DNA from 2 places in the Comamonas sp. Tr-654 genome. Region 2 is predicted to be linked to the other one. Evidence: predicted binding sites of a transcription regulator. Region 2 holds the regulator's gene; the other holds the start of a gene.
What was found. The regulator NrdR, encoded in region 2, represses ribonucleotide reductase genes. The targets are predictions, from matches to a motif close to CACNANATNTNGTG.
Positions count from the first base shown of each region.

Region 1: F3J24_RS08020 (ribonucleoside-diphosphate reductase subunit alpha) is a predicted target of NrdR. The motif match lies at 2,630-2,643, and genes of this name have one in related genera.

Region 1 is NZ_VWWQ01000002.1:510,117-519,472, reverse strand. It holds gene F3J24_RS08035 (PAS domain-containing sensor histidine kinase) at 1-125, shown strand, start outside; gene F3J24_RS08030 (sigma-54-dependent transcriptional regulator) at 173-1,639, shown strand; gene ampD (1,6-anhydro-N-acetylmuramyl-L-alanine amidase AmpD) at 1,632-2,249, shown strand; gene F3J24_RS08020 (ribonucleoside-diphosphate reductase subunit alpha) at 2,767-5,676, shown strand; gene F3J24_RS08015 (ribonucleotide-diphosphate reductase subunit beta) at 5,898-6,989, shown strand; gene F3J24_RS08010 (hypothetical protein) at 7,169-8,200, shown strand; gene F3J24_RS08005 (carbohydrate kinase family protein) at 8,305-9,204, opposite strand; gene F3J24_RS08000 (zinc-ribbon and DUF3426 domain-containing protein) at 9,316-9,356, opposite strand, start outside.
Region 2 is NZ_VWWQ01000005.1:5,084-14,439, forward strand. It holds gene F3J24_RS15730 (DUF748 domain-containing protein) at 1-2,512, opposite strand, end outside; gene F3J24_RS15735 (lytic transglycosylase domain-containing protein) at 3,381-4,214, shown strand; ZMP/ZTP riboswitch at 4,331-4,485, shown strand; gene glyA (serine hydroxymethyltransferase) at 4,521-5,768, shown strand; gene nrdR (transcriptional regulator NrdR) at 5,790-6,272, shown strand; gene F3J24_RS15750 (bifunctional UDP-sugar hydrolase/5'-nucleotidase) at 6,404-8,239, opposite strand; gene aroC (chorismate synthase) at 8,290-9,356, opposite strand, start outside.

The DNA.
Region 1 (9,356 bases), on a different contig from region 2:
GCTATCAGCGCCTGAGCCTGCGCACGCCGCAAGGCGATGTGGACGGCAATGCCTTTATCGTGACTCTGCGCGGCGGCCCTGCCTCGCTCGCAAGCCACGGCCTGTTTGACTCGATCATGGTGTAAGCCCAGTGACATCCTCGCCTCACTCCTCCGCAGCAGCCAGCATTCTCGTGGTCGACGATGAACCCGATCTGCGCACGCTCTACGAGCTGACGCTGCTGCGCGAAGGCTACCGCGTGGAAACCGCAGGCTCGATCCAGGAAGGCAGGGCTCAGCTGCAGGAGCGCCATTTCGATGTCGTGATCACCGATATGCGCCTGCCCGACGGGATCGGCATGGAGCTCTTGCTGCAGCTGCGCGATCCCTCGCGCAGCGAGCGCTGCATCGTCATGACGGCCTACGGCTCGGCCGAGAACGCCGTGGAAGCCTTGCGCGCCGGTGCCTTCGACTATCTGACCAAGCCCGTGGACCTGCGCCAGTTCCGCCAGGTCGTGGCCTCGGCCGTACAAGGCATGGGCGCGGTGCCCAAGCCCGGCAATCCGCAGGCCGGCGGCAGCGCACCGGCCCATGACGCGGGGCCGGCAGACCAGCCGGACGCCCTGGAAGCGCTGGTGGGCAACTCTCAGGCCATGCAACGCGTCAAGCAGCGCATCGCCAAGGTTGCCAAGGGCATGGCTCCCGTGCTGATCCACGGTGAATCCGGCACGGGCAAGGAGCTGGTGGCGCGCGCCCTGCATGCCTGCAGCCAGCGGGCCGACGGCCCCATGGTCGCCGTCAACTGCGGTGCCATCCCGGAAAACCTGCTCGAAGCCGAATTCTTCGGCGCCCGCAAGGGCTCCTATACCGGAGCCACGCAGGACAGGCCCGGCTACTTTCAGGCCGCTCAGGGCGGCACCCTGTTTCTCGACGAGATCGGCGATCTGCCCCTGGCCATGCAGGCCAAGCTGCTGCGCGCCATCCAGGAGCGCAAGATCCGCCCGCTGGGCAGCACCCAGGAAGAAGCCGTCGATGTGCGCATCCTCAGCGCCACCCACCGCGACCTGGGCGCGCAAGTGCAGTCCGGCAATTTCCGCCAGGACCTGTTCTACCGGCTCAACGTCATCGAAATCGAGCTGCCCGCGCTGCGCGAGCGCCGCGAAGACCTGGGCCAGCTCTGCCAGGCTTTGCTGCAAAAGCTGGCCCGCGAGTCCGGCCTGCCCACGCCGGAGCTGGACGAAATCAGCCTCGGCCAGATCGCCGGACTGCCGCTGCCAGGCAATGTGCGCGAGCTGGAGAACGTGCTGCACCGCGCCATTGCACTGGGCGATGAAGGCCCGCTGCGCCTGCCCGAATCCGGCCCCGGTGCCGGTGCTTCGGCAGCGACGCCAGCCCCGCACTCAGGCACTCAGGCATCGGAGACCGGCGCACCGGCGCCTCAGCACGCCGGCAGTCCGGCCACGCTGCCCGAGGATCTGCAAGGCTGGCTCGACGAACAGGAGCGCAGCATCCTGGTCCGCGCCCTGCAGGACAACGGCTTCAACCGCACGGCCACGGCGGCCAGGCTGGGCATCAGCCTGCGCCAGATCCGCTATCGCATCGACCGACTGGGCATAGACCTTCCGGCCGAGGGCTGCAAACACCAGAGCGACAATGTCTGATCCCGCCCCCCTCGCTCAGGACCTGCCGCAGCAGCCGCTGTGGCAGGCAGGCTGGTATGGCGCGGCGCGCCACCTGGCCTCGCCCAATTTCGGCCCGCGCCCCGAGGGGGCGCAGATCGACCTTGTCGTCATCCACTCCATCAGCCTGCCGCCGGGCCAGTACGGCACGGGCGCGGTGCAGCAACTGTTCACCAATCAGCTCGACTGGGACGCCCATCCTTATTACCAGGGCATTCGCGGCCTCGAAGTCTCGTCCCATTTCTTTGTCACGCGCCAGGGCGAGATCTGGCAGTTCGTCAGCTGCGACGACCGCGCCTGGCATGCCGGCGTGAGCCAGTGGCGCGGGCGCGATCGCTGCAACGACGACTCCATAGGCATCGAGCTGGAAGGCCTGGAAGGCCTGAGCTTCGAAGCCCCCCAGTACCAGGCCCTGCAACAGCTTTGCAGCGCCATCGCCGCGCAATACCCGGTGCACTACATCGCCGGCCACGAGCACATCGCGCCCGGACGCAAGCAGGACCCCGGGCCTGGCTTTGACTGGCAGCGCCTGCAGCAGCAGCTGGGCAGCGCGGGCGGCACCCGGTCATGGGAATTTCCGCCGCGCGCTTAATCGCCGGCCTGATCTTTTCATAGCGCCTTCCGCTTGCTGTCTCTTGAATTCCTGGTGATTCAGCACTGGAATTACCTGTTGACAGGCATCAGGCGCTCCTCTTTTTGTAGGCCCGCATCATCTATCGCTTCTGCGCCTGGAAGCGGCATGTCAATGGCGCGCGCGCAACAACTGTCGCCTGCATCAAACACGCAAATTTTTTACATATTTCCGGCCCGATCTGCCGCCGCGCGCAACCGCGCCACAGGCCTTTATTCATGCGGGATGAAGTCATTTTTGCGGCTGTCAAGCGGTGCTCGAAATGCCAGATTCAGTAGTTTCATCAGGTCGCTCGGATTTAAGCGCGATACACTACCGGTAGTGTTTTGAAGCGCCTTAGACCCCATATCTAGTGTTTACAAGTTGTGCACACCCTGTGCAAACCATGTGCAAACCGAGGCGCCGAATCGTGTTTTTGATGGCCTGCCAGCAGTGCAGGCCTTTGTCTGCCTATCCACATACTGACTCAGAGGAACTTATGCAAGAAGCGTTGAACTCACTGCCTTCTGCCGCACCTACCGGTGCAGCCAATTCTTCCTCCCCCAATGACAGCTACCAGATCATCCGCCGCAGCGGCGATGTGGTGGCTTTCGCACCCCAGAAGATTGCCGTGGCCCTGACCAAGGCTTTCCTGGCCGTGCGCGGCGCGCAGGGCGCGGCTTCCGCCAGCGTGCGTGACACCGTCAACGAACTCACCGACGGCGTGGTGCGCGCCCTGGTGCGCTCGCGCCCCGATGGCGGCACCTTCCATATCGAAGATGTGCAGGACCAGGTCGAGCTGGGCCTGATGCGCGCCGGTCACCAGGACGTGGCCCGCGCCTATGTGCTGTACCGCGAGCGCCGCAACCAGGAACGTGCCGAGCAGAAGAAGGTCGCCGAAGTGGCTGCCGCTGCCGCCACCAAGCCCGTGCTGCATGTGACCGACAACGGCCAGCGCGTGCCGCTGAACCAGGAGCGCCTGGAAGCCCTGATCGTCGCTTCCTGCGGCAATCTGAATGCCGACATCCAGTCCGCCCCCATCGTGGCCGAAACCCTGCGCAATCTGTATGACGGCGTGCCTCTGGCCGAGGTCTACAAGGCGTCCATCCTGGCCGCCCGTACGCTGATCGAAAAAGACCCCGACTACACCTATGTCACCGCCCGCCTGCTGCTGCACACCATCGTGCGCGAAGTCATGGGCCGCGACGTGCAGCCAGCAGAAATGCAGGCCGCCTATGCCGACTACTTCCCCGGCTTTGTACAAAAGGGCGTGGACAACGAGCTGCTCAACCCCGAGCTGCTGAACTACGACCTGCCCCGTCTGGCCAAGGCCCTGAAGGCCGAGCGCGACGAGCAGTTCGACTACCTGGGTCTGCAGACCCTGTACGACCGCTACTTCCTGCACGTGCGCAAGACCCGCATCGAGCTGCCCCAGTCCTTCTTCATGCGCGTGGCCATGGGCCTGGCACTGAACGAGCCCGACCGCAACGCCCGTGCCATCGAGTTCTACGAACTGCTGTCGTCCTTCGACTTCATGTCGTCCACCCCCACGCTGTTCAACAGCGGCACGCTGCGTTCGCAGCTGTCGTCCTGCTACCTGACCACCGTGCCCGACGACCTGGACGGCATCTACGAATCCATCAAGGAAAACGCTCTGCTGTCCAAGTTTGCTGGCGGCCTGGGCAATGACTGGACCCGTGTGCGTGCCCTGGGCTCGCGCATCAAGGGCACCAACGGCGAATCGCAAGGCGTGGTTCCCTTCCTCAAGGTAGTCAACGACACGGCCGTTGCAGTGAACCAGGGCGGCAAGCGCAAGGGCGCAGTCTGTACCTATCTGGAATCCTGGCACCTGGACATCGAAGAATTCCTGGAGCTGCGCAAGAACACCGGCGACGACCGCCGCCGCACCCACGACATGAACACGGCGAACTGGATTCCCGACCTGTTCATGAAGCGCGTGATGGAAGCAGGCCAGTGGACCCTGTTCTCGCCTGCCGACGCTCCCGATCTGCACGATCTGTACGGCGAAGCCTTCGAGAAGGCCTACACCGCCTATGAAGCCAAGGTCGACAGCGGCGAGCTCAAGCTGTTCAAGCGCGTGCCTGCCGTGGATCTGTGGCGCAAGATGCTCTCGATGCTGTTCGAGACCGGCCATCCCTGGATCACCTTCAAGGACCCTTGCAACATCCGCTCGCCCCAGCAGCACGTGGGTGTGGTGCACTCGTCCAACCTCTGTACCGAGATCACGCTCAACACCAGCGACACCGAAACCGCAGTCTGCAACCTGGGCTCGGTGAACCTGGTCCAGCACATCAAGGACGGCAAGATCGACCACGACAAGCTGCGCAAGACCGTGAACACGGCCATGCGCATGCTGGACAACGTGATCGACATCAACTACTACGCCGTGCAAAAGGCCAAGGACTCCAATCTGCGCCACCGCCCCGTGGGCATGGGCCTGATGGGTTTCCAGGATGCGCTGTATGAAATGCGCACCGCCTACGCCAGCCAGGGCGCCGTCGAGTTCGCCGACGAAGCCATGGAAGCGATCTGCTACTACGCTTACTGGGCATCGACCGAGCTGTCCAAGGAACGCGGCACTTACTCCACCTTCAAGGGCTCGCTGTGGGATCAGGGCATCCTGCCTCCCGACACCCTGAAGCTGCTGGAAAAGGCCCGCGGCGGCTATGTGGAAGTGGACCGCTCCGCCAAGCTGGACTGGGATGCCCTGCGCGCCAAGATCGCCCAGGACGGCATGCGCAACTCCAACTGCGTGGCCATCGCCCCCACCGCCACCATCTCCAACATCGTGGGTGTGGATGCCTCGATCGAGCCTTCGTTCGGCAACCTGTCCGTGAAGTCCAATCTGTCGGGCGAATTCACAGTCATCAACCAGTACCTGGTGCGTGACCTCAAGCGCCTGGGCCTGTGGGACGACGTGATGGTCATGGATCTCAAGCATTTCGACGGCTCGCTGCGCGCCATCGACCGCGTGCCGCAAGAGATCAAGAACCTCTACGCCACCGCGTTCGAAGTCTCGCCCGAATGGCTGGTGGAAGCCGCCTCGCGCCGCCAGAAGTGGATCGACCAGGCCCAGAGCCTGAACATCTACATGGCCGGTGCATCGGGCAAGAAGCTGCACGACACCTACATGCTGGCTTGGCTGCGCGGTCTGAAGACCACCTACTACCTGCGCACCACCAGCGCGACCAATATCGAGAAGTCCACCGTGCAAAGCCGTGTGCTGAACGCCGTGTCCTCCGGCGCTCCTGCAGCCTCGGCAGCCCCTGCGGCCAAGCCTGCGGTCAGCGCACTGGAAGCGGCTGCCGCCGCTGCCCGTGCACAGGCACCCGCCACGGACATCAAGTTCTGCGCGATTGACGATCCTGGTTGCGAGGCTTGCCAATAAGCTCTCCCTGAGGCGCTGCGCCGAAGCGGCCCCGCGCCTTCCCCCTTTCTCGATGCATTGCATCGGGAGGGGGACGACACCTTCGCTGCGAGACGGCTCTTGCCCGGTGTCTTTGGTTTGGAGTGCGCCAGTATTTGAGTGGCGCAACTCCATCAATAAATGTTTGAAAAGCTGGATGTCGATTGCACTGCGCCCAGCTTTTTCCCTTGAAGGAATAACTCATGCTGAGCTTTGACGACGACACCTTTGCCTCTTCCGCCACCAACGCAGAAGCCGGCGCGTCCACCAGCACCCACAAGCGCGTGAATGCCGCAGACAAGCGCATCATCAATGCCAAGACCGACGTGAACCAGCTGGTTCCCTTCAAGTACAAGTGGGCCTGGGAAAAGTATCTGGCCACCTGCGCCAACCACTGGATGCCGCAGGAAGTGAACATGACGCGCGACATCGCGCTGTGGAAGGACCCCAACGGCCTGACCGAAGACGAGCGCCGCATCGTCAAGCGCAACCTGGGCTTCTTTGTGACGGCCGACTCGCTGGCCGCCAACAACATCGTGCTGGGTACCTACCGCCACATCACGGCGCCCGAATGCCGCCAGTTCCTGCTGCGCCAGGCTTTCGAGGAAGCCATCCACACCCATGCCTACCAGTACATCGTGGAATCGCTGGGTCTGGATGAATCGGAAATCTTCAACGCCTACAACGAAGTCCAATCCATCCGCGACAAGGACGAGTTCCTGATCCCCTTCATCGAAGCGATCATGGACCCCAACTTCCACACCGGCACGCCCGAAACCGACCAGACTTTGCTGAAGTCGCTGATCGTTTTTGCCTGCCTGATGGAAGGCTTGTTCTTCTACGTGGGCTTCACGCAGATCCTGGCTCTGGGCCGCCAGAACAAGATGACGGGCGCTGCCGAGCAGTACCAGTACATCCTGCGCGACGAGTCCATGCACTGCAACTTCGGCATCGATCTGATTAACCAGCTCAAGCTCGAGAACCCCCATCTGTGGACGGCCGAGTTCAAGCAGGAAATCACGGAGCTGTTCCAGAAGGCCGTGGAGCTCGAATATCGCTACGCCGAAGACACCATGCCGCGCGGCGTGCTCGGCATGAATGCATCCATGTTCAAGGGCTATCTGCGCTACATCGCCAACCGTCGTGCCACGCAGATCGGTCTTGAAGAGCTGTTCCCCGGTGAAGAAAATCCCTTCCCCTGGATGAGCGAAATGATCGATTTGAAGAAAGAACGTAACTTCTTTGAGACACGAGTGATCGAGTATCAGACCGGAGGCGCACTTTCTTGGGATTAATTGCTTCTAAGCAGGCACAATGCGAGTCATGACTTGCTTCACTTCATTGCTACAAAAAACTGAGATTTTTGGCGTGAAGCAAATTTGTGTTCCTAGCGATGCGTAACTCCACATCGCTTTGAATCGTCCGGCACTGCAAAGAGCCGGACGTCTTATGCAAATCAACGAAGGAGAAAATGATGGCAACTGCGAAGAAGACGGCCGCCAAGGCCACAACCGAGAAAAAGACACCTGCCAAGAAGGCGGCCGCGCCCAAGGCTGAAGCTGTGAAGAAAACAGCTGCAACCAAGACTGCAGCCCCCAAGGCTGCTGCTCCTGCAAAGGCTGCACCGAAGAAGGCTGCAACTGCTGCCAAGGCTGCTGCTCCAGCAAAGGCTGCTACCAAGAAGGCTGCAACAACCGCTAAGGCTGCTGCTCCTGGCAAGGCTGCTGCTCCCAAGAAGGCTGCAACAACTGCCAAGGCTGCTGCTGCACCAGCGAAGGCTGCCCCCAAGAAGGCTGCAACAACTGCCAAGGCTGCTGCTCCAGCGAAGGCTGCCTCCAAGAAGGCTGCAACTGCTGCCAAGGCCGCTGCTCCAGCGAAGGCTGCCTCCAAGAAGGCTGCAACTGCTGCCAAGGCTGCCGCCCCCAAGAAGGCTGCAACAACTGCCAAGGCTGCTGCTCCAGCGAAGGCAGCCCCCAAGAAGGCTGCAACTGCTGCCAAGGCCGCTGCTCCAGCGAAGGCTGCCCCCAAGAAGGCTGCAACAACTGCCAAGGCTGCTGCACCCAAGAAGGCTGCAACTGCTGCCAAGCCCGCTGCCCCCAAGAAGGCTGTAACTGCTGCCAAGGCTGCTGCTCCAGCGAAGGCTGCCCCCAAGAAGGCTGCAACAACTGCCAAGGCTGCTGCACCCAAGAAGGCTGCAACAACTGCCAAGGCTGCTGCTCCCAAGAAGGCTGCAACAACTGCCAAGGCTGCTGCTCCTGCCAAGGCTGCCGCTCCCAAGAAAGCTGTAGTTGCCAAGGCTGCTGCCCCCAAGAAGGCTGCAACTGCTGCCAAGGCCGCTGCTCCTGCCAAGGCTGCCTCCAAGAAGGCTGCAAATGGTGCCAAGGCTGCCCCCAAGAAGGCTGCCACACCTGCACCTGCCGCCGTTACCGAAACCACCGCACCCGTGGCGCAGACCCGCCTGGCACCTCAAGCCGCCTGGCCCTTCCCCACAGGTAACAAGCCCTGATCGGTTCGCTGACCTGCACGCCATAAAAAAGCCCAAGCTCTCTTGCGAGAGCCGGGCTTTTTTACATGCACCGCGATCAGTACCCCCAGGGCACTGACATCACATCAGGGCTGGAAGTCCAGCTGATAGTTCTGCGGGCCGCGTTGCGCAATCTTCAGCGCCCCCAAGCGGTTGCCCAGTTCGGCGCAGCGCAGCAGATCCCAGCCACGTTCCAGACCAAACAGGAAAGCACCTCGCCAGGCATCGCCACAACCCGTGGGGTCGACCACAGCGGCAGGCTTCACCGGTGCCACCAGGGTCTTCTCACCCTGCTGCCAGACTTCGCAGCCTTCGGCACCCAGGGTCACAACCAGACCGCGCACCTTGCGCGAGATCTCATCAAAGCTCAGGCCCGTGCGCTCGCTGAGCATCTTGCCTTCATAGTCGTTCACTGCCACCCAGTCGGCCTGCTCGATAAAGGCCTTGAGTTCATCGCCGTTGAACATGGGCAGGCCCTGACCCGGATCGAACACGAAAGGAATACCTGCAGCCTTGAACTGGGCGGCGTGGTCGATCATGGCCTGGCGGCCATCGGGAGCGATGATGCCGACCTTGACCTCGGCGGCCATATCGGCCGTGATCCGGTTCTCGTGCGCCTGCATCATGGCTCCGGGATGGAAGGCCGTGATCTGGTTGTTGTCACGATCGGTCATGATCATGCACTGCGCGGTGTGCGTGCTCTGCAGCTGACCCACATGGCGGGTTTCGATGCCCAGGTCCTTGAAACGCTGCACATAGTCCGCGCCGTCGCTGCCCACCATGGCCATGGGGTGAGCATCGCCACCGAGCAGCCTCAGGCTATAGGCAATATTGCCGGCGCAACCGCCAAAATCGCGGCGCAGCGTGGGCACCAGAAACGACACATTGAGGATGTGCAGCTGGTCGGGAAGAATCTGGTCGGCAAAACGACCTTCAAAGGTCATGATGTTGTCGAATGCCAGCGACCCACAGATCAAAGCGGCCATGGTGCGTTCTCTTTCAAAAATGAATAAAGGGGGGCTTGCGCCAACCAGGATGTACAACGGGCATTTCTATTGACGACACACCCTGCCTGATCCGAATTGGCACAAGCCGTATCAGGGGTAAAAAACCAGCGCCCGGTAACCGGCCACAGCAG
Region 2 (9,356 bases):
AGAAATCGCTCAATGCCGTCTCGCGCACGCTCACGCGCAGCGGCTGGGCCGGCTGCATGCTCAGATCCAGCCCGCGCACGGCCAGTGTCTTCCAGGCCAGCAGATCATCGCCCAGGCCAAGGCCGGTACGCGCTGCCAGCGCCTTGGCGCGGTCCGCCGTGGAGTCATTGAGCACCGCCGTCAGCGCCCCCTTGGCGGTGCTGGGCTTGCCAGCCTCCTCCTGCACCGGAGCAGCCAGCGTGGAGCGCACGCGCAAGTCGTTGAGCTCGACATCCCCCGACACGGACACTTGCGGCCCCTTGGCATGGGCCAGGTAGTTGAGTCGGCCGCGGAAGTTGCCATCGGCACGCACCAGATCCACATTGAGCTTGTGAGCAAAGTACGGCTCCAGTGCATGCAGCGGCACGGCACGGGCCTGCAGCTGACCCTGAGCCGAAACCGGCGTCAGACCCAGCAGCCCCTTGAACTGAATTTGGCCAGCCTGCACCCGGCGATTGGCCGAGAGCTGAGCCGAGATCTCGAGCGGAGTCGGCGCCGCCTTGGCCGCCAAAGGCTCAAAAGCGCCAAGGCGCACGCGCAAGGCGCTCACATCCAGCTGTACCGGCTGTGCACTGCGGCCTTGCACAGGTGCGGCATCGCGGAACTGCAGCGCACCGCCATCCACGGCAATCGCTGCGAGCTTGACCGACCAGGGCTGGCCTGGCTCCGTCTTGGCCCCCTGGCTTGTCGATCTGCCTGCCGGCACTGCGGCAGGCAGCCAGCGCTCGTACATCCAGCGCCCTTGTGCGTCGCGCAGCGCCGCAAGCTGAGGTTTCTGGACGGCGATGGCCTCCACCTGCACCTGCCGGGCAGCGAGATCGACCTGAACGCCACTGACCTTGATCTGCTCGATATTGACGGGAGCCTGCTTGTCCTGCAACTGCAGCTTGTCGGCAGTCAGCTCGTTCACTTCCACCACCACCCCGCCCTCGCCCCAGGAAATCCGGGCATCGGTATTGAGCATGGCGCTGAGCTGCGGCTTGAAATGCGCTTCCAAATAAGGCTGCACCCATTGCAGCGGCAACTGCTCCAGCTTGAGGCTGAGCTTGCCGGACTTGAGCGTGGCCTCACCATCCACAGCCAGCCTGGCCTCCTCTTGCGCAGACGGCAGACCGCCTGTTTGCACTCCCGCGGAGACCTTCAGATGCAAAGCTTCATTCATGGGCCAGGCCAGGCTCCTGGCCTGCAGGGTCAACGGGACCAGCGTCAGCGCCGCGGGTGCCGCACCTGTTGCAGCATCCTGCCAATGCACGATGCCGCCTTCAATATCGAACTGTTGCACGCCAACGACCAGGGGGTTGGGCTTCTCAGCCTTCGCATTTGCCTGGGCCGGATTGCTGGCCTGGACGGAAGCGGGCTCAGGCCCGGCCTTCTCAAGCGGCGCTGCGGGGGCGACGGCCGGCGCATTCAGCCCCAGCCAGTTGATCACGCCTTGTGCATTGCGGCTGGCATGTACCTCCGGCTTGACCCAGCGCACCGTCTCCAGCGCAATCTGGTTCTGCAGCGGTTGAACATTCTGGAGCTGCACTTCCAGCGCATCAAAGCTCAGCAGCGGCGCGCCCTGACGGTCCTGCAAAGCGACCTCGCTCAAGGCCAGTTTGCCGCTGATGCGAACCACTGGCTGGTCTTTTTCCTCGAAGCTGACCTGCAGATCCGTATCGAGCATTCCCGAGAGAGGCTGCACCGGAACGCTGGCAGGCACATAGCCCAGATAAGGAGTCAGATCGATGCGGTCCCATTTGAGATGCATCGCCGTCTGCCGGCTGTCCGTGAATGGCGTGCTCTCGCCCGATGTATCGAACTTGCTGCCGTTGAGATCGAAAGCCAGATGCGGCAACACCTTGATCTCGCGCTTGGACGCCAGATTGCTGATGAAGGGAATGCTCAGCTGCAAGTCCTTGAGTTCATGCTTGCGCTGCACCGACTCGTCATTGAGTTCGATACGGCCGTCGCGCAAGGCAATGTTGTAGAGCGCAAAGCTCACGGGCTTGGCAGATTGCTCGTCATCGGGCTCCATGAGCCTGGCAATCACATCGTCGATATCGAGTTTGCCCAACGAATACTGAGTCAGGCGCACCACGGGCGCATCGACCTCAATGGCATCCAGCACAGGCGCAAGTCTGAACAGTGATTGCGCACTGGCATTGATGAAGATGCGCTTGATCTCCAGCTGGGGCTCTGCGGCAGACTTCAGGTCTTTCTCAGCTGGAACGCCTTCTGCAACAGCGGCTTCAGCTACTTTTTTAATAGCTTTATCAATCACCAGATCATGCAGGGTGATGGACATCGCCCAGGGCGCAAACTCGATCTTGCCCACATGGACGCCGCGCCCTAGCTTCTCGGCAGCCCGTTTTTCCAGCTGGCTCTTGGCCACCCAGGGCACTAGCGCCCAGAGCAGCAGCCATAACAGCAAAAGAGCAAGAACAGACCAGATCAGCCGGCGAAGCCAGCGATTCGATGTGAGCAAGGACATGAGGATTTTTTATTGATGCAGGGATTGAAAGCCTTCCAAGACTCTCAGGGGCGGGATCCGCCACGCGCCCGGAACACCACTGTACCTTGAGCGCATACAGGTGTATCTAGATTGCGCTCTATATATAGATAGAGGCAAGAGGCGTTTCCAGGGAGAAGTTTGCGTCATCGGCATGCCCGCCAGAGACAGATGGGCGCGAAAAATGCAAACAATGCGCTGCAGCACGAGAAATCGCCAGAAACGACAAAGCCCGGAAGTGGCGAAACCGACTTCCGGGCTTCACGGCCGGTACCAGACCGGGCCGTTTTCGCGGTTCAAGGAGGGTGTGGTCCTTGCCGCTGGAAGCAACGATTGCTCCCTTTTGTGCCTCAAGCGAAGATAAAGAGCAAGTGCCAACAGCCCATGGAATCAAAGGCCTCGGCGGAGTTTGCTTTTCCTTTCCTTTGGCAAGCACCTGCAACTTGCAGGCAGATTCACTATATCTGTGCTCGCGTAGGGCTACCAAGCTTTTTGCACTTTATTTCGGCTTGATGACAAATAAAACGATGTGAGCGTATACACCTCTTGAATCCGTGATTTTTTGCTGTAATTTTTTGAGCAAGCTGTACATTTATACAGTTTTTATATAATTTTAAAATCTAAAAAGTATTTTTGTTAGTGTTGACTGAATATTTAGGAGGCTTCTAGAATCCGCCAGCGCTCGAAATGAGCGTTTTTTGTTTCCGCTGCCTCACGACTGAGCAGACCGATCGGCGCCCCGAGGGGCGCTTTTAATCGGCCCGCAGCAAACCTCATCGGCCAGTTGTCCTGGTTGCACCGAGAGATTGATCCGGTGCGACCTCGGGCGATAGCCAAGAAAGGACAAGCTATGCCAGCGTCAGGAAAATTAATCGCCTCCGCGCGAACGTTGGGCCACAAGACGGCCCACGGTTTTCTTGCTCTTACTCACAACGGTTTCGCCCTGCTGGGCTTGGCCGTGGCCATTTCGGCCCTGATTTTGATCTCTCGTCCGGACCTGCGTCTGGCCGGCGCCACCGAACTGCGCGAGTGGCTGGACACACGCCTGCCCGCCAGCACCGTTGTGGCTGCCGCCGAAGTGGAGGAAGCCCCTGCTTCTGCCAACATCGTCGTCGCCAGCGACCGCGCCACGGCCGTCAACCCCAAGAACCTGCCCAAGGAGCAGGCGGCTGTCGCCTACTGGCTCAGCAAAAAATACCGGGTGGCGCCCGAGCCGATCGCCGCCCTGGTCAGCGAAGCCTATGCCCAGGGCAAGGCCAACAAGCTGGACCCGACGCTGATTCTGGCCATCATGGCGATTGAATCGAGCTTCAACCCGTTTGCCCAAAGCTCGGTCGGCGCCCAGGGCCTGATGCAGGTGATGACGTCCGTGCACACCGACAAGTACGAAAGCTTTGGCGGCCAGCATGCGGCCTTCGACCCTGTGACCAACCTCAAGGTCGGCGTCAAGGTGCTCAAGGAATGCATTGCCCGCGCCGGCTCCATCGAGGGCGGCCTGCGCTACTACGTGGGCGCAGCCAATCTTCCGTCGGATGGCGGCTATGCGGCCAAGGTGCTTGCCGAACACCAGCGCCTGCGCCAGGGCGTAGGCCTGCAGGCCAGCCCGCTGATGACAGCCAAGTCCGAAGCGGCCACCAAGGTCTCCCACGCCCAGCAGGTGGCCCTGGCCGACTCCAACCTCTAAGCGACAGATCTCCCGTATTTCTCAAGCTGGCTGCGGCCAGCTTTTTTTTATGCCTGGCAAGGCTCTGAGGGAAAAACGGGCATAGGCCTTGGAGCCATGCCGGCTCAGCTACACTAGCGGGTGTACGCAACTGGCGATAGGCGCAGAGTTTTCTGCCGCTGACGTGGAAACCGGCAGACTGCAAGGTCTGTGAACCACCGGGGAGCGTACCGCCCAGAGCCGCAGCGACTGCAGCCTGCAAGCGTTTCAGCCGTTCGCCTGGGCAGCCCTTGGCCTCAAGGGAATATCTAAGTTCATAGGACTGCCATGTTTCAACGCACCGATACCGTCGCGAAAGTCGACCCCGAACTGTTTGCAGCTATTGAAGCTGAAAACCATCGCCAGCAAGAGCACATCGAGCTGATCGCCAGCGAGAACTACTGCTCGCCCGCCGTGATGGAAGCCCAGGGCTCCCAGCTGACCAACAAGTACGCCGAAGGCTATCCCGGCAAGCGCTACTACGGTGGCTGCGAGCATGTGGACGTGGTCGAGCAGCTGGCCATCGACCGCATCAAGCAGATCTTTGGTGCCGAAGCCGCCAACGTGCAACCCAATTCTGGCTCTCAGGCCAACCAGGCTGTGCTGATGGCTTTCGCCAAGCCCGGCGACACCATTCTGGGCATGAGCCTGGCCGAAGGTGGTCACCTGACCCACGGCATGGCGCTTAACATGTCCGGCAAATGGTTCAAGGCCGTCTCCTACGGTCTGAATGCCGACGAAGCCATCGACTACGACAAGCTCGAAGAACTGGCCCGTGAACACAAGCCCCGCATCATCGTGGCCGGCGCTTCCGCCTATGCCCTGCGCATCGATTTCGAGCGCTTCGCAAGAATAGCCAAGGAAGTCGGCGCCATCTTCTGGGTGGACATGGCCCACTATGCCGGTCTGATCGCCGCAGGCGTGTACCCCAACCCCGTGCCCAACGCCGACGTGGTCACCACCACCACCCACAAGAGCCTGCGCGGTCCTCGTGGCGGCGTGATCCTGATGAAGGCCGAGCACGAGAAGGCCATCAACAGCGCCATCTTCCCCGGCCTGCAAGGCGGCCCCCTGATGCACGTCATCGCCGGCAAGGCCGTGGCCTTCAAGGAAGCCCTGACTCCCGAGTTCAAGGCCTACCAGGAACAGGTCGTGAAGAATGCCAAGGTGTTTGCCGAAACGCTGACCGAGCGCGGTCTGCGCATCGTCTCCGGCCGCACCGAAAGTCACGTGATGCTGGTGGACCTGCGCGCCAAGGGCATTACCGGCAAGGCTGCCGAAGCGGCTCTGGGTCTGGCTCACATCACCGTGAACAAGAACGCCATCCCCAACGATCCCGAGAAGCCTTTCGTGACCAGCGGCATCCGTATCGGCACGCCCGCCATGACCACTCGTGGTTTCGGCGAGGAAGAAGCCCGCATCACTGCCAATCTGGTGGCCGATGTGCTGGACAAGCCCGAAGACGAAGCCAATCTGGCCGCAGTGCGTGCCAAGGTGGCCGCGCTGACCGCCAAGTTCCCTGTCTACAGCAAGTAATTCCTGCTGCGCTGAGCTGTCATGAAGTGCCCCTTCTGCAACCATCCGGACACGCAAGTGGTTGAGACCCGCGAGTCCGAGGACGGGGGCTTCATCCGCCGCCGCCGCCGCTGCGGCGGCTGCGACAAGCGCTTCACGACCTACGAGCGCCCCGAGGTCAGCTTTCCGACCGTGGTCAAGAGAGACGGCCGCCGTATCGAATACGAGCGTGCCAAGCTGCAAGGCTCTTTTCAGATCGCGCTGCGCAAGCGCCCCGTGAGCACCGAACTCATCGATGCAGCCATAGAGCGCATCGAGGACAGGCTGCTCAATCTGGGCCAGCGTGAAATCGATTCCAGCCGCCTTGGCGAGTTGGTGATGGATGAACTCAAGGGCCTGGACAAGGTCGGCTATATCCGCTTTGCCAGCGTCTACCGCAGCTTCGAGGATGTGGACGACTTCAAGAACATCATGGATGAGGTTCGCAGTCCCAAGGCCAAGGCCGCCAGAAAGCCCCAGGGCTGACCGCCGCCATGACAAAAGCCACCCTAGGGTGGCTTTTGTTTTGTGCACTTGACGGCAGACATTCGCTATGAACTAATGAGCATCTGGCGCATTATTTCAAAGGATATCAGATAGGTTTTTATCTAATTTCCTTAGTGAACGCGCGTAATGCGCTCCTTTAAAGGTAGCGCCATCGGACCGCTGCGGCTTCGCTCGCGCACATGCTCGGCCAGGGCATCCAGATCCAGCATGCCGCCCACCACATCGATGCCTTGCGCGAAGATGCTGAAGTTGTCGCCGCCGCTGCCCAGATAGCTCTGCAGCCCCACGCGGTAGCGCTGCGACATCTCGAGCCGCCGGCCGTTCAAGCGCAGCTCGCTCACGCGCCGGCCCGCGGGCTGGCGACGGTCGAAGCGGTAGCTGAAGCCCCCGGACACCTGCAGGATGCGCGGTGCATTCACGCTATTGCTGCCGCTGTCGAATTGCTGCTCCAGCGCCAGCCGTATCTGCTCGCCCGTCAGACTCATCACCATCAGCGTGTTGCCGAATGGCTGAACGCTGAACAGCTGGCCATAGTTCACGCTGCCGTCGGCCGCGGGCAGCAGGTCGGCGCGCACACCGCCGGGGTTCACAAACGCCAGTTGCGCTCCGCCCGCGGCAGCATCGCGCGTGGCCGCAAGTATGGCGTCGGCCACGATGCGCCCCATTACGCTTTCGCCATTGGCTTGCGGCTTGCGGCTGACAGGTCCGGCCAGTCGCCCTGCAACGGCCTCGGCCAGCGGCTGCGCCGCAGCCTTGTAGCGCGCCACCAGCGCCGCCACCTCGGCATCGGCATCGAAGACTGGAAACTCGGGCTGCAAGCCCACCTGGCCACCAGCGCTGCGATAGGCCTCGCCCTGCACGATGGTCTGGTGCGCCGACTTGCGGCTGACGCGGCGTGTGCGCGCATCCACCGTCAGTCTGACTTCGGTCAGCAGCGTGCCGTACTGACCAGCGCTGGTCAGCAAGAACGGCTTGCGGGCATTCACCCTGGCGTAATCGCACACATAGGAACGATGGGTATGACCGGAGATCACCACATCGACCTCGCCGGAGAGCTGCTCCAGAATCGGCACGATAGCGCCGGACAGACCCTGGCAGCTATCATCCTGCAGGCCCGACGTGGTGGCTCCGCCCTCATGGATCAGCACCACGATCACATCGGCCCCCTGCGCACGCAGCTGGGGGATCAGCGCATTGGCCGTCTGTGCCTCGTCGGCGAATGTCAGCCCTCTGACCCCGCTGGGCCGCACCATATGCGGCGTGTTCCTGAGCGTCATGCCGATAAAGCCCACGCCTATGCGCAGACCGTCCTGCTCGAAGAACTTCAGCCCCGTCGCTGGAAACAGCGGCCGGCCGTCGCCGCGCAGCGTATTGGCCGCGAGAAACGGGAACTCTGCCCCCTTGAAGGGCTGGCTGATCTGGCATGGCTGCTTGCTGGTGAACTTCTCGCAGCCACCGTTCTGCATGCGCTGCAACTCCGCTACGCCCTGGTCGTATTCGTGATTGCCAGTGGCCGCAAAGTCCACCCGCATGAGGTTGAGCACCTCTATCGTTGGCTCATCGAGAAACAGCGCCGAGACCATGGGTGAAGCCCCGATCATGTCCCCTGCCGTGACCAGCGCCACATGGCGACTGGCCTGGCGGCGCTGGGCGATGGCCCGGGCCATGTAGGCCACGCCGCCAGCGGGCACGGCAACGTTCCGGCCCTGCGCGTTCTGCGCCGTCACCGCCAGTCCGGGCGGCTCCAGATGGCCGTGCAGGTCGTTGAAGCCCAGCACGGTGATCTCCATACTGGCAGGCCTGGGCACACCACCGCTGCATGCGCCCAAGCCCAGTGCGAGCAGCGCAGCGCAGAGAGGAGCGGAGACCTTGTGAAAAGCACAACGCCAGCCTGGCGACAGGGCGCGAGACTGGCGTTGATCCGGTTTTTTGTCAGTTGCAACCATCGGACTCTCCTGAGTCAGAGCTTGTAACGCACAAAAAGGTCTGGGTGATGTCAGCTGGCCGAAGCCGGAATCGGAGCCAGACCGGAATCCACGTCGGCATTCTGCGCGCGGTGGCGCAGCGCATGGTCCATCACCACCAGCGCCAGCAGCGCCTCGGCAATCGGCGCGGCACGAATGCCCACGCAAGGATCGTGGCGCCCCTTGGTGATGACTTCGGTGCTCTGGCCGTGCACGTCGATGGATTCACGCGGCGTGATGATGGAGCTCGTGGGCTTGATGCCGATGCGCACTTCCAGATCCTGGCCAGTGCTGATGCCGCCCACGATGCCACCCGCGTTATTGCTGCGGAAACCCTCGGGGCTCAGCGAATCGCCGTGCGTGGTGCCGCGCTGGACCACGCTGTCGAAGCCTGCGCCGATCTCCACGGCCTTGACCGCATTCAGGCCCATCATGGCGTAGGCAATGTCGGCGTCCAGGCGGTCATACAGAGGCTGGCCCAGGCCGACCGGCATATTGCTGGCGTTCACACGCAGCGCCGCGCCGCAGGAATCGCCGCTCTTGCGCAGTTGCTCCATGTACTCCTCGAAACGGCTCACATCGGCCACGGCCGCGAAGAAGGGGTTGTGAGGCACATGCTCCCAGCTCTCGAAGCCTATGGACAGCTCGCCGATCTGCGTCATGCAGGCGCGGAACTCGGTGCCGAACTTTTCCTTGAGCCATTTCTTGGCCACGGCACCCGCGGCCACGGTGGGCGCCGTCAGGCGTGCCGAGGAGCGACCGCCACCGCGCGGATCGCGGATACCGTACTTCTGGAAGTAGGCATAGTCGGCATGACCGGGGCGAAAGCTCTGCGCAATATTGGAGTAATCCTTGCTGCGCTGATCGGTGTTGCGGATCAGCAGGGCGATCGGCGTGCCCGTGGTCTTGCCCTCGTACACGCCGGAGAGAATCTCCACTGCATCGGGCTCGTTGCGCTGGGTGACGAACTTGCTGGTGCCTGGGCGGCGGCGATCCAGATCATGCTGAATATCCGCCTCGCTCAAGGCCATGCCCGGGGGGCAGCCGTCAATCACACAGCCAATGGCCGGACCGTGGGATTCACCGAAATTGGTGACCG